2 regions of the Brachybacterium phenoliresistens genome follow, and region 1 is predicted to be linked to the other one. Evidence: predicted binding sites of a transcription regulator. Region 1 holds the regulator's gene; the other holds the start of a gene.
The links. Region 1 encodes HrcA, which represses chaperone genes, less so after heat shock. Its sites were predicted from a motif close to TTNGCACTCGNNNNNNNCGAGTGCNAA; they were not measured.
Positions count from the first base shown of each region.

Region 2: the regulator HrcA is predicted to act here: its motif matches at 2,662-2,688, upstream of groES (co-chaperone GroES).

Region 1 is NZ_BAAAOW010000001.1:416,051-423,242, reverse strand. Features, by position in the region: gene ABD234_RS01945 (MOSC domain-containing protein) at 1-594, shown strand, start outside; gene hemW (radical SAM family heme chaperone HemW) at 591-1,790, shown strand; gene ABD234_RS01935 (DUF4870 domain-containing protein) at 2,035-3,144, opposite strand; gene ABD234_RS01930 (DUF3097 domain-containing protein) at 3,485-4,360, opposite strand; gene hrcA (heat-inducible transcriptional repressor HrcA) at 4,497-5,498, shown strand; gene dnaJ (molecular chaperone DnaJ) at 5,554-6,687, shown strand; gene ABD234_RS01915 (16S rRNA (uracil(1498)-N(3))-methyltransferase) at 6,689-7,192, shown strand, end outside.
Region 2 is NZ_BAAAOW010000003.1:325,133-332,324, forward strand. Features, by position in the region: gene ABD234_RS09095 (hypothetical protein) at 1-493, opposite strand, end outside; gene groL (chaperonin GroEL) at 669-2,255, opposite strand; gene groES (co-chaperone GroES) at 2,260-2,556, opposite strand; gene ABD234_RS09110 (metallophosphoesterase) at 2,734-3,624, opposite strand; gene ABD234_RS09115 (molybdenum cofactor biosynthesis protein MoaE) at 3,887-4,489, opposite strand; gene ABD234_RS09120 (MogA/MoaB family molybdenum cofactor biosynthesis protein) at 4,486-5,031, opposite strand; gene moaC (cyclic pyranopterin monophosphate synthase MoaC) at 5,028-5,552, opposite strand; gene ABD234_RS09130 (molybdopterin molybdotransferase MoeA) at 5,549-6,796, opposite strand; gene moaA (GTP 3',8-cyclase MoaA) at 7,034-7,192, shown strand, end outside.

The sequences.
Region 1 (7,192 bases):
CACGGCGTGCTGGGCGACGTCCAGGGCGACCGCGAGCATCACGGAGGCATCTTCAAGGCCGTCTACGCCGTCTCCCGGGAGATGCGCGAGGCCTTCGCCCGCGAGCGCGGCGAGGACCTGCCCGACGGCTTCTTCGGCGAGAACCTCGTGACCACCGGCCAGGACACCGACGAGGCGCTCGTCGGCGAGCGTTGGCAGATCGGCGAGGCCGTGATCGAGGCGACCTGCCCCCGCGAGCCCTGCAAGACCTTCGCCGCGCGCATGCAGGACCGCTCCTGGCCGCGCCGCTTCCGGGACGCCGGTCGCTGCGGCGCCTACTTCCGCGTGCTCACCGAGGGCGAGGTCCGCGCCGGGGACCGGATCGAGGTCCTCGCCCGGCCCGAGCACGAGGTGAGCATCGGCCAGGTCTACCGCGGGCTCGCGCCGGAGCCGGCGGCACGGCTGCTGGACTGGGCCGAGGCGACGGGCACGGTGCTGTACGAATCCCTGGTCCGCTCCGCGCTGGTCGCTCTGGATCGCGCCGGATCCCCGCGGCAGTTCCCGCAGCGCCTGCGCTCGACGGGGCGCGGCCTGGGCCTCGGGATGGGCCTGTGAGCGCGCCGACCCCGTCGGCCGATGCTCCCGCGGTGCACGTGCCCGGACCCCGGGATCTGTCGGTCTACATCCATGTGCCGTTCTGTGCGGTGCGCTGCGGGTACTGCGACTTCAACACGTACACCGCCACCGAGCTGGGCGGGGGCGGCAGCCAGGCCGAGTATGCCTCTCATGCGATGCGGGAGATGGACCTGACCCTGGCCGACGACGCCGCGGCAGGGCACGTCTACGAGCAGGTCGGGACTGTGTTCTTCGGCGGGGGCACGCCCACGCTGCTGCCCGCGGACGATCTCGTCGCCCTCCTCGCCCACCTGCGGTCCCTGATCCCCCTGGCACCCGGCGCGGAGGTCACCACCGAGGCGAACCCCGACTCGGTCACTCCGCAGTCCCTGCGGCGCCTGGCCGAGGGCGGCATCACCCGGGTGTCCTTCGGGATGCAGTCGGCGGTGCCGGCGGTGCTCGCGACCCTGGGGCGCACCCACGACCCGGAACGGGTGCCGCTGGCGGTGCAGTGGGCGAAGGAGGCCGGTCTCGACGTCAGCCTCGACCTCATCTACGGCACGCCGGGGGAGCGGCTCGAGGACGTCGTCACCTCCGTCCGGTCCGCTCTGGCCTGCGAGGTCGACCACATCTCGGCCTACTCGCTGATCATCGAGGGGAACACGGCCATGGCCCGGCAGGTGCGCCGCGGCGAGCTGCCCGAGCCCGACGGCGACGACATGGCCGACAAGTACGAGGCGATCGACGACCTGCTCGAGGCGGCGGGGCTCAGCTGGTACGAGGTCTCCAACTTCTCGCGCACTCCCGCGCACCGCTCCCAGCACAACCTCGCCTACTGGCGCGGCCGCGACTGGTGGGGCATCGGCCCCGGGGCGCACCGGCACCGCGACGGGCTGCGGGCCTGGAACGTCAAGCATCCCAGCCGCTACGCCCGGATGCTCGGCGAGGGCGTCCTGCCGCGCCAGGAGTCCGAACGGACCTCCCCGGAGGAGAGGGCGCTCGAGCGGATCATGCTCGAGCTGCGCATCCGTGACGGTCTCGATGCCGACCAGATCGCCCCGCATCGGCGCGACATGATCGACGTGCATGTGCGCCGCGGCCACCTCGAGGCCGATGCGGCCGCCCGCGGCCGCCTGGTCCTCACCCGTCCCGGCCGGCTGCTGGCCGACGCGGTGATCCGCGACCTCACCGACTGACCCGGCGCCGGCCCCCGATACCTCTGCACTGCACCGCGTCCTACCCCCGCCGAGCTCCGCCTCGCCGAGCCCGGTTCCGCCGCGTCCCTCGGGATGTCATTCTCCGTCGCTTGAACGCTCGTTCAAGCGACGGAGAATGACCTCCCGCGGCGGGATGGGCGGCCCTGAGCACGGCAGCGCCGCCGCCCCGAGGGGGCGACGGCGCTGCGGAGGGGACGCCGGTGCTCGCGGATCGAGCCCCGGATCAGGAGAACAGGCGGATGTTCGCCGGGTAGTTCCACCACTCGCCCTGGTTCGCCTTGACCGCGCCGATGATCGCGAAGATCAGCTGGATGAGCGCGGGCAGGCCGATCAGGGGGAATGCGATGCTTCCGATGCCCAGCGTGACGATCGCGAAGATCCCGATCGCGATGGACAGCACCACGGAGCTGATGAGCACGGCGATGGCTCCGTTGAGCGCTTCCGCGGCGTGGAACCGCACGAAGCGGCTGCGGTCCTTGTACATGAGGAACACGATGAGCGGCCCCACCCAGCCCAGGAAGCCGATGCTCACCACGTGCCCGATCACGACGGACAGCTGCGCGAGCATCGCCCAGGTGCGGGCATCGGCCGGGGAGGTGGGCTGGCCGCTGAGCGCGCCGGCGTAGGCGCCCTTGGTCCCGGGCGGCGGGGTCTCGGAGAACTGGGTCCCGCCCGGCTGGCCCTGGGCCTGGCCAGCGAAGGGCTGGCCCTGGCCGGCCGGGTTCGGGCCGGCTCCCGGCTGGCCGACGCCGGGATAGCCCTGCTGTCCGGCCTGGGCCGACGGCGCGCCGGGAGCGCCGTACGGGCTCTCCTGGGCTCCGTACGGGCTCTGCTGCGGTGCACCGTACGGGCTCTGCTGCGCGCCGTAGGGGCTCTGCGGAGCCCCGGAGGGATCCTGTCCCGCGCTCTGGCCCTGCTGCTGCGCCGCATAGGCGGCCGATGCGGCGTAGGGGTCCGGCTGGGAGGCGCCGGGGAGGGTCCCGCCCGGGGTGCCGCCGACCGCCGGCGCGGCGGCAGCCGGCTCCCCGGGCTGGGTCCCGCCCGGGGTGCCGCCGACCGGCGGCGCGGCCGCAGCCGGCTCCCCGGGCTGGGTCCAGTCGGGCTGCGCGGCCGGGGCGGCGGCGCCGTCGGCCGAGCCGTGCGAGGCGCCGTAGGGATCCCCGCCGGCGACGGGCGCCGCCGGGGTGGCGTAGGGGTCCTGCGCCGGGGCGGGCGCCGCGTTCTCGGCCCCTGCCTGCTCGGCGGCGGGCTGCTCGGCGCCCGACTGCGCGGGCGGGGTGCCCCAGGGCGTCCCGGAGGTGTCCTGGCCGTGGTCATGACTCGGGGTGCTCATGGCGTCTCCCTGACGAGGTGGTCGTTGGTCCCCTTGAGCGTATCGGGTGCCGCCCGGCCCGGTCATGGGGGAGAACCCCCAGGATCCTGGGGGAGCGCCGGAACGGGGCGGGGGCGGACCGCGCACTCCGCGGAGCCGGGGCCACTGGCCGGGCGCGGCGACGCCCCGGACCAGACGGCGCCCTGGACCAGACGGCGCCCTGGACCCGACGGCGCCCTGGACCCGACGGCGCCCTGGACCCGACGGCGCCCTGGACCCGACGGCGAGCCTGCGCGTCCTGCAGGACGGCTCACCCATGCGCGAGGGTCACTCCTGCGGGACGGTCACCCATGCGCGAGGGTCACTCCTGCGGGACGGTCACCCAGTCGATGAGCTCCTCGATGCGGCCCGAGAGCGTCGGCTCCACATCGGCGTAGGAGCGCACGGTGGACAGGATGCGCTGCCACCCCCGGGCCACATCGGCCTGGTCCTCGTGCGGCCAGCCGAGCGCGGCGAGGGTGCCGTGCTTGATGTCGGTGCCCTTGGGGATGTGCGGCCATGCCGTCAGCCCCACGCGGGCCGGGCGCACGGCCTGCCACACGTCGACGTACGGGTGGCCGAGGATCAGCACGTTGCCCTGGGCGCCGCGCATCCTCATCACCTGCTGGGCGATGCGGGTCTCCTTCGAGCCCGGCACGAGGTGGTCCACGAGGATGCCCAGGCGCCGCTGCGGGTTCGGGGCGAAGTCCTCGACGCGCTCGGCGAGGTTGTCCGCGCCGTCGAGCATCTCCACGACGATGCCCTCGATCCGCAGGTCGTGGCCCCACACCTTCTGCACGAGCTCGGCGTCGTGCTTGCCCTCGACCCAGATGCGGGAGGCGCGGGCGGTGCGGGCCTTGGCGCCCTCGACGTAGACGGAGCCGCTCGCGGAGCGCTTCGGGGCCGCCGGGCCCGAGCGCACGGGGCGCACCAGGCGCACCGGGCTGCCGTCGATCATGAACCCGGGGCCCAGCGGGAAGGAGCGCAGCACGCCGCGGCCGTCCTCGAGCTCGACCACGATCTCGCCGGCGATCTTCTCGAGCCGGGTGACCGCGCCGGTGAAGCCGGTCGAGGCCTCCTCGACGACGAGACCCCGGGAGACGGGGACGTCGCGGGCGACGGGGCGGCGCCGATGGTGGGCCGCGGGGGAGCTCAGCACATCGGAGCCATAGCGATCGGGGAAGGCGTTCGGTGACACGCCGTCACGGTACCCCGGTGGCGAACGCCTCCCGCGGAGACCCGCCCGGAGCGCGTAGCATTGGCACTCGGAACCGCCGGGTGCCAACTGTGACGATCGGACCCGGCCCCAGCCACGCAGACGGGAGGCGGACGGCATGGACCCGCGCAAGCTCCAGATCCTCGGTGCGATCGTCGAGGACTTCGTCTCGACCCGCGAACCGGTCGGCTCGAAGTCGCTGCTGGATCGGCACGACCTCGGGGTGTCCGCCGCCACCGTCCGCAACGACATGTCCGTCCTCGAGGAGGAAGGGCTGATCACCCAGCCCCACACCTCCGCGGGCCGCGTCCCCACCGACAAGGGCTACCGCGCCTTCGTCGACCACGTGGCGACGATCAAGCCGCTCTCCACCGGGGAGCGGCGCGCCATCAGCACGTTCCTCGAGGACGCCGGGGACGTGGACGAGCTCCTCTTCCGCACGGTGCGCCTGCTCTCGCAGCTCACCCACCAGGTCGCGATGGTGCAGTACCCCGCGCCGCAGCAGGCGCGGGTGCGCCACGTCGAGCTGGTCAAGGTCGCCGACTCGCTCCTGCTGGTGGTGCTGATCACCGAGGCGGGCCGCGTGGACCAGCGCACGATCGCCCTGGCCCAGCCGCGGGACGCCGAGTTCTACGAGGGCCTGCGCGATGGACTGCTGCGGGCCGTCAGCGGACGCGAGGTCAACGACGTCGAGCGGGGCCTGGCCCGGCTGGTCGCCGCCACGGCGCCCGCCGATCAGGACGCCGTGCGCGAGGTCACCGACGTGGTCGCCGCCCTCGCCGCCTCCCGCACCGAGGATCGGATCGTCATGGCCGGCACGGGGAACCTGGCGCGCTCCGCCGCTGATTTCGCCCGCGACATGGAGCCGCTGCTGGACCTCCTGGAGGAGCAGCTGGTGCTGCTGCGCCTGCTCTCGGAGATGGGCGCCGAGCCGGGGACGGTGCAGGTGCGCATCGGCGAGGAGAACCGCAACCGATCCCTCACCCAGGCGTCTCTCGTCGGGGCGGGGTACCGTGCCGGGTCGCATCTGGCGATCCTGGGCCCCACCCGCATGGACTACGTCACCGGCATCTCCACCGTGCAGGCCCTGGCCCGCTACATCCATCGCTTCCTGGAGTGAGCGGCCGCGCCCGCCGCCCCTCCGCACACCACCCATCGACCAAGGACACCGCTTCGTGAACGAGGACTACTACGACCTGCTCGGCGTGCCGCGCGACGCCACCACGGACCAGATCAAGAAGGCCTATCAGAAGGCGGCCCGCACCCTGCATCCGGACGTGAACCCCGATCCGGACGCGGCGGAGAAGTACAAGAAGGTCTCCCAGGCCTACGAGACGCTCAAGAACCCCGACAAGCGCCGCCAGTACGACATGGGCGGCGGGCCTGGCATGGGCGGCGGCTTCCCCGGGGGCGGGGGCGCCGGATTCGACTTCTCCGACATCTTCGACATGTTCGCGGGCGCCTCGGGCATGCGCGGCCGCGGGCAGGGGCCGGTGCCGCGCCAGCGCCGCGGCGGGGACATCCTGCGCCGCACCACCATCGATCTGCGCGACGTCGTCTTCGGCACCGAGCAGAAGGTCACCTTCCGCACGGCCGTGCTGTGCGAGGCCTGCCACGGCTCCTGCTGCGCGGAGGGCACCTCGCCCACCCGGTGCAGCGCCTGCAACGGCACCGGCCACGTCCAGCGCGTGGTGCAGTCCCTGCTGGGCCAGATGGTCACCATGGCGCCCTGCACCGCCTGCGAGGGCCATGGCGACATCATCGAGTCGAAGTGCCCCAGCTGCGCCGGCCACGGGCGCGTGCAGAGCGAGAAGACGCTCACCGTGAAGATCCCCTCCGGCGTCGAGAACGGCACCCGCATCCAGCTGCGCGGCGAGGGCGAGATCGGCGAGGCGGGCGGCCCGGCCGGCGACCTCTTCGTCGAGCTCGCGGTCCAGGAGCACGAGATCTACACCCGCGACGGGGAGGACCTCGTCGCCCACGTCTCGGTGCCCATGACCTCCGCGGCCCTCGGCGCGACGGTCCCCCTGGAGACCTTCGACGGCGTCCAGGAGCTGCAGATCCGTCCCGGCAGCCAGCCCGGCGAGGAGATCACCCTCAAGGGCCTCGGCGTGACGCCGCTGCGGCGGGAGCGTCGCGGGGACATCCGCGTCGAGATCGACGTGGAGGTCCCCACGGGGCTGACCGACGAGCAGAAGGATCTCCTCGAGCAGTTCTCCGCCCTGCGCGGGGAGGAGACCCCGCGCACCGGCGGGCGACGCCACGGCGGAGTCTTCGACAAGATCCGCGATCGCTTCCGGGATCTCTGACATGCCGGCCACTCCCGCGGCGTTCCTCGTGCCGCACGGCGCGCTGTCGCCGGCGCGCCGCGGGGAGGGGCTGGCGCTGACCGGGGAGGAGGGGCGCCACGCGGCGAAGGTCGCGCGCATCGGCCCCGGGGAGCGGGTCCTGCTCACCGACCCGGCGGGTGCCCAGGCGGTCGCCGAGGTGGTGGCGGCGGCCAAGGAGTCCCTGGAGCTGCGCCTGCTGGAGGACCCGGTCCCGGCGGTCCCGCGCCGCCCCGCCCTCGTGCTGGTCCAGGCCCTCGCCACCGGGGGTCGGGACGAGCAGGCGGTCGAGGCGGCCACCGAGCTCGGGACCGATGTCCTCGTCCCGTGGATCGCGCGGCGCAGCGTGTCGGTGTGGCGCGGCGAGAAGCTGCGCAAGGGCCGCGCCAAGTGGGAGGCGACCGTGCGCGCCGCGGTCAAGCAGTCCCGGCGCCCGAGCGTGCCCGTCGTCGAGGAGGCGGTGGACACCGCCGTGCTCGTGCGCCGC
Region 2 (7,192 bases), on a different contig from region 1:
CGAAGCCGAAGAAGCGCCCGGAGACGTTGACCAGGCGCCGCCCTCCGCGGTCCAGCACGAAGACCCCGTCGTAGGGGGAGCCGGAGCGCTCGAGCATCTCCGCCGGGGAGGCCCCGCGGTCGATCTGCTGCACCGCGACGACGCGGCCCACCTCGGCCCAGGTCATGGTGATGCTGCGGCGGAACAGGCCGTGCACGTCCACGCCGACGTCGGTCAGCTGCAGCCAGGTGGTGACGATCCGCGCGACCATCACGATGCTCGCGGCCAGCACGAGCACCCACCCAAGCAGCGGCAGGGTGAACACGAGGTCGTGGAGCATCAGCGGGTGGTTCCACAGGCGCTGGCCCACGAAGCTGATGAGCACGAGGAACTCGAGGACGATGACGAACACGAAGGATGCGAGGACGGTGCCGATCACCGCGGGGGCGGGCGGCCCGAAGATCCGGGTGGACTGCGCGACGGGCGAGCTGTCACGGCGGCCTGGTCGGCTCACGGATCCCCTCCCCTCCTGTGTGGACTGCGACGACGTCATAGTAGGCCGCTCGCCCGTCCGGGAGGCGCCAGGCGCCGCCGGTCGGACGGGCGGGATGCACGCAGGGCGGGCGGCACGACCTCGGTCGTACCGCCCGCCCTGCGATCCGGGGATCGGATCCCCGGGGGCGCGAGGATCAGGCCTCCTCGTCGTCCTTCTTCTCGACGACGAGCGTCTCGGTCGTCAGGACCAGGGTCGCGATCGAGGCCGCGTTGCGCAGCGCCGACCGGGTGACCTTGACCGGATCGATGATGCCCGCGGCGACGAGGTCGACGTACTCGCCGGTCGCGGCGTCGAGGCCGTGGCCGACCTGCTCGCCCTTGACCTTCTCGACGACGACGAAGCCCTCGAGGCCGGCGTTCTCCGCGATCCAGCGCAGCGGCTGGGCCAGGGCCTTGGCCACGGCGCGGACGCCGACGGCCTCGTCACCGGTGAGCCCGAGGTCGCCCTCGAGGACGGAGGCCGCCTGGACGATGGCGCTGCCGCCACCGGCCACGATGCCCTCCTCGATGGCCGCACGAGTCGCGGAGACCGCGTCCTCGATGCGCATCTTCTTCTCCTTGAGCTCGACCTCCGTGTGGGCGCCCACCTTGATGACGGACACGCCGCCGGCGAGCTTGGCGAGGCGCTCCTGGAGCTTCTCGCGGTCCCAGTCGGAGTCGGTCGCGGCGATCTCGGAGCGGATCTGCGCGACCCGGTCCGAGACGGCCTCGTCGTCACCGGCGCCGCCCACGATGGTGGTGGTGTCCTTGGTGATGACGACGCGGCCGGCGTGGCCGAGCACATCGGTGCCGACGGTCTTCAGGTCCAGGCCGAGATCGGCCGTGACGACCTGGGCGCCGGTGAGCACCGCGATGTCCTGCAGCATGGCCTTGCGGCGGTCGCCGAAGGCGGGGGCCTTGACGGCCGCGCCCTTGAAGGTGCCGCGCAGCTTGTTCACGACGAGCGTGGACAGCGCCTCGCCGTCGACGTCCTCCGCGATGACGAACAGCGGCTTGCCGGACTCGACGACCTTCTCCAGCAGCGGCAGGATGTCCGCCACGGCGGAGATCTTGCCCTGGTTCAGCAGCACGTAGGCGTCCTCGAGCACGACCTCCTGGCGGTCCGCGTCGGTGACGAAGTGCGGGGAGATGTAGCCCTTGTCGAACTGCATGCCCTCGGTGAAGTCCAGCTCCATCGCCGTGGTGGAGGACTCCTCCACGGTGATGACGCCGTCCTTGCCGACCTTGTCGAAGGCCTCGGCGAGGAGCTCGCCGATCTCGCGGTCCTGGCTGGAGACGGACGCGACGTTCGCGATCTGCTCCTTGCCGTCGACCTCGATGGCGATCTCGCCGAGCTTGGCGGAGACGGCCTCGACGGCGGCCTCGAAGCCGCGCTTGAGGGCGGCCGGGGCGGCGCCGGAGGTGACGTTGCGCAGGCCCTCGTGCACGAGCGCCTGGGCCAGCACGGTGGCGGTGGTGGTGCCGTCACCGGCGACGTCGTTCGTCTTGGTGGCCACCTCCTTGGTCAGCTGGGCGCCGAGGTTCTCGAACGGATCCTCGAGCTCGATCTCCCGGGCGATGGTGACGCCGTCGTTGGTGATCGTGGGGGCGCCCCACTTCTTGTCCAGGACGACGTTGCGGCCCTTGGGGCCGAGCGTCACCTTGACGGTGTTCGCGAGGTGGTCGACGCCCCGCTCGAGGGCGCGGCGCGCCTCCTCGTCGTAGATGATCTCCTTCGCCATGGGCTCAGGCCTCGACGATCGCGAGGATGTCGCGGGAGCCCAGGATGAGGAACTCCTCGCCGCCGTACTTCAGCTCGGTGCCGCCGTACTTGGAGAAGACGACCTTGTCGCCGACCTTGACGTCCATCGGGACGCGCTGGCCCTTGTCGTCGAAGCGGCCCTCGCCCACGGCGACGACCTCGCCCTCCTGGGGCTTCTCCTTCGCGGTGTCCGGGATGACCAGGCCGGAGGCCGTGGTCTGCTCTGCCTCGAGCGGCTTGACGACGACACGATCCTCGAGGGGCTTGATGGAGACCGACATGCGGATCCACTCCTTCTTCGATGAATGACTCTGAGAGTTCCGGGTTCGGATCCCCGGAGCGGTCGTCGTCGCGGTGCCGACCGGGTGGGGACCCGTCTGGCAGCTCTGGCACTCGGGCCAGGTGACTGCCAACGGGGACAACTCTAGGACCGCCTTGGCACTCGCGCAAGACGAGTGCTAAACGTGTCGGCGCCCGGCGGCCTCGACGATGCCGCGCACCGCCTCCTCGTCGAAGTCGTAGACCGGCGCGAGCCGCTGCCCGGGGTCGCCGTCGGCCGGGAGGTCCCCCGCGTTCGGCCAGACGGAGGTGGTGATCCGCGGCGCCGACTGCGCGCTGCGCCCGTCGAACTCCACCAGGCTCGCCCCCGAGAGCGCGAGGGCGCGCTCGTGCTGATCCGCGCCCAGCGGGTCGACCACGTTCGTCACCCCCGGCGCCACGTGCACGGGCACCGAGCCCAGCCGGCCGTCGAGGGCGTGGTGGTAGTGGCCCGAGAGGATCACGCGCACGTCCGTGCCCTCGATCGCGGCGGAGAGCTCGTCCAGCCCGTCGAGGTCCAGGGCGCGCAGCAGGGGGGTGGCCGCCGCCAGCGGCGGGTGGTGCAGCACCAGCACGGTGCCGCGGCGGGCCGGCACCGCGAGGATCCGGCGCAGCCAGTCCAGCTGCACGGTGTCGAGATGGCCGTAGCCGGCGCCGGGGACGCTCGTGTCCAGCACCACCGCCCGCGCCCCGTCGCCGGTGGTGACCACCCGGTCCTGGTAGGGCGCGGCGTGGTCGCCGGGCCCGGCGACCTGCGCGTAGGCGGCGGGGACGTCATGGTTGCCCATGGCGACCACGAGCTTCGCCCCGAGCCGCGCGGCGAACGGGTCCAGCATCTCGTGCAGCAGGCGGTAGCTGGCGACGCTGCCGTCCTCGGAGGCGTCCCCCGAGTGCACCACGAGGTCCACGCCCCGCAGCCCGGAGAGGTTCTCGAGCACCGCCCGCAGCGCATCGGCGGTGGCGATGCGGTCGTAGTGCCGGGCGGCGGGATCGGCGAAGAGATGCGTGTCGGTCAGGTGCAGGATGCGCATGGCCCGACGCTAGCCCTCGCAGATGTCCCCCGGGTGAACCGCACCGCGGCGCGCCGGCCCGCACCGGCCACGGCACGTCGGCCCGCACCGGCCACGGCACGAGTGCCGGTTGGCGAACCAGAATGGGCCGATTTTGGCTCGCCAGCCGGCACTCGACAGCCGTCCGCGCGGGGGCAGGGCAGGGCGGCGCGATACGGGGGCGGCCAGGGCGGGGCAGGGCGGCGCGGGGGCGGGGCGGCGCGGTGCGGGCGGCGGTGCGGGGTCAGCCGCCGGCACCGACCCATTCGGCCTCGCCGTCGGCGAAGCGCTGGTGCTTCCAGATGGGGACGCGGCGCTTGACCTCGTCGACCAGCGCGTCGCAGGCGGAGAAGGCGAGCTTGCGGTGCGGCGCCGCGACCGCGCAGGCCAGGGCGGTGTCGCCAATGCGCAGCGGGCCGATGCGATGCGCGAGGGCGATGAGCACGTCCTCATGGCTCGCGGCCACGTCCCGCGCGGCCTCGGCGAGCGCCTGCTGCGCCAGGGGGTGGGCGCTGTAGTCCAGGGAGAGCACGGTGCGCCCGCCGTCATGGTCGCGGACCACCCCGTCGAAGGTGACCACGGCCCCGCAGCGCGGATCGGCGACGGCGCGGGCCATCTCCTCGACGGAGATCGGCTCCTCCCCCACGCTCGCGCGGCGCACGCGCGCGCCGGCCTCGCCGAGCGCCGGGTCGCCGGGGACACGCAGCTGCTGCGGGTCGGCGCCGAAGGGGGTGCGGCCGATGGCCTCCGGTGCACGCTCCGGTGCCACGGCGTCGGGGACCGCGGCGCTCGGGGTCGCGGTCTGCTCGGTCGGCCCGTCCGGCGCGGCGGAGCCGGGGCCGCTCATGCGTGGCCACCGCCGTCGCGCTGGTCCAGGAGGTGGTCCAGGATCGGGTCGAGCACGGCGATGCCGTCCTTCACCCCGCCGCGGGACCCGGGCAGGTTCACCACGACGGTCCGCCCGGCCATGCCGGCGAGGCCGCGGCTGAGCAGGGCGGCCGGGGAGTTCGCCAGGCCCCGCCGCCGCACCTCCTCGAGGATCCCCGGCAGCTCCCGGTCCAGGTGGGGAGCCGTCTGCTCGGGGGTGACGTCGCTCGGGGAGATGCCGGTGCCGCCGGAGGTGATGAGCACGTCCACGCCGTCCGCGATCGCCGCGCCGACGGCCCGCCCCACCTCGGGGCCGTCGGGCACGACGACGACGGGGCCGATGTCCAGGCCGCGGCCTGCGAGCCAGGCGTGCAGCAGGGGGCCGGTGCGGTCCTCGTAGGTGCCGTCGGCCGCACGGGTCGAGGCGATGACCACGCGCGCGCTGCCGAGCAGGAGCGCCGGGTTCTCCGGATCGGGGATGCGGCAGTCGGCGTCGCTGCGCCGGGCGGGGATCTCCCTCATCGCGGGCCCTCCTGCTCCTCGGGGCCTGCGGCTGCGGCCGGCGCATCGCCCCGGCTCCAGTCGCCGCTCTTCCCGCCGGACTTCTCCTCGACCCGGATCTGCTCGATCACGGCGAGGTGGTCGACGGCCTTGATCATGTCGAAGACGGTCAGCGCCGCGACGCTCACGGCGGTCAGCGCCTCCATCTCCACGCCGGTGACGCCGCGGGTCCGCACCCGGGCGCGGATCTCGACGACGTCGTCGTGGGGGTCGAGGTCCAGCTCCACCCCGGACAGCGGCAGCGGGTGGCACAGGGGGATGAGGTCCGGGGTGCGCTTGGCGCCCATGATCCCGGCGATGCGCGCCACGGGCAGGGCCTCGCCCTTGGGCAGGGTGCCCTCGGCGATGCGGTCGATGACGTCGGGGCGGGTACGCAGCACGGCCCGGGCCGTGGCGGCGCGGGAGGTGACGGCCTTGTCGGTCACGTCGACCATGCGGGCGGAGCCGTCCTCGCGCACATGGGAGAGGTCTGCGCCGGTCATGCGCCGGCGCCCGGGAGCAGCAGGGTCTCGAGCATGTCCCCATCGTTCACCATGTCGACGCCGGCCGGCACCCGCACCAGAGCATCGGACAGCGCCAGCGCCCCCAGCAGATGCGAGGAAGGGCCGCTGACCAGCCGCACCTCCCCCGACGGCAGCAGCCGGGCGCGCCGGTACTGCTCGAGGTCGCGCGGCGAGGGCGCGGGCTCGTCCAGGCGGACGGGCAGGCGCAGCGTCGTGCGCGGCGCGGCTCCGAGCGCGGGCCGGGCCACCAGCTCAAGGCTCAGCAGCGCGGAGACGGGGTTGCCCGGGAACGCCAGCCACGGCAGGCGGCGGCCGTCGGCCTCCACGGTGCCGATGCCCTGCGGGCCGCCGGGCTGCATCGCCACCTTCGGGAAGGCCAGCCGCACGCCGGGCAGCTCGGCGGCCTGGCGGACCACCTCGAACGCGCCCGCGCTGACACCGCCGCTGCTCACGACGAGATCGGCCCCGGTCGCGGCGGCCTGGCACTCGAGGGTGCGCAGCAGCTCGGCGGGATCGTCCACGACACGGGCGGCGCCGACCACCTCCGCGCCGGCGTCGACCAGGGCGGCGGCGAGGCCCGGACCGTTGGCGTCGAAGGCGCCGCCCTCCCGCAGCGCCGTGGAGGCATCCTGCACCTCGCTGCCGGTGGACAGGACCAGGGCGCGCATCGGCACGAGCACGCGCAGACGGTCGATCCCGCAGGCGGCGAGGTGGGCGATGCGTGCCGGGGTGAGCACGGTCCCCTCGCGCAGGATCAGGTCCCCGGCGCGGGTGTCGGAGGCGGCGCGGCGCACGAAGCGACCGGCCGCGGCGACGGCGGGACGCAGGTCGATCTCCTCGCCGGCGGGCGGGGCGCCCTCGAAGCTGCCGGGGCCGCTCTCCTCGACGGGGACGACGAGGTCCGCGCCGCGCGGGACGGGGGCGCCGGTCATGATCGGGGTCGCGGTGCCGGGGACGTGGTCGCGCACCCCGGCGCCGGCGGCGATCGCCGGGGCGAGCCGGAGGCGCGCCGCGGCGCCGTCGCCCGCGAGATCGGCCGCGGCGACGGCATAGCCGTCCATCTGGGAGTTGTCCGCCGCGGGGACGTCGGTGCGGGCCCGGACATCGGCCGCGGCCACCCGCCCGAGCAGCGCGCCCGTGACGGGCACGATCTCTCGCGTGCGATGGGCGGCGAGCAGGGCGATCGCGTCGTCGCGGTGATCGGCGAGCGGGATCCGGTCCATCGGCGTCCTTCCCTCGGGTGCGGGCGCCGAGCGACCTCGGCGCACCCCTCCAGTATCGGCCTCCGGCCCCCGGAGCGCGCCCCGCCGCCCCCGGCCGCGGGGACGCCCACGCCCCGCGGCACGACCCCGGCGGGTCTCGACCCGGCAACGGGGCCCGCCCGATCCCCGCCGGCGCGGGGCGGGCCCCTATCCTGGACGGGACGGCGCGCACCCGGCGCGCCGCAGGGAGGGGGCGCGATGCCCAGGGCAGGACGCGGCGTGGCGCTGGGGATCCCCCGGCCCCGCACGACGGACCCCGCCGCCGTGCGCCTTCCCGACACGGCCGATCGCCCCGCCTCCCCGGCCCTGCTGGACCGCTTCGGCCGGGAGGCGACCGACCTGCGCGTCTCGCTCACC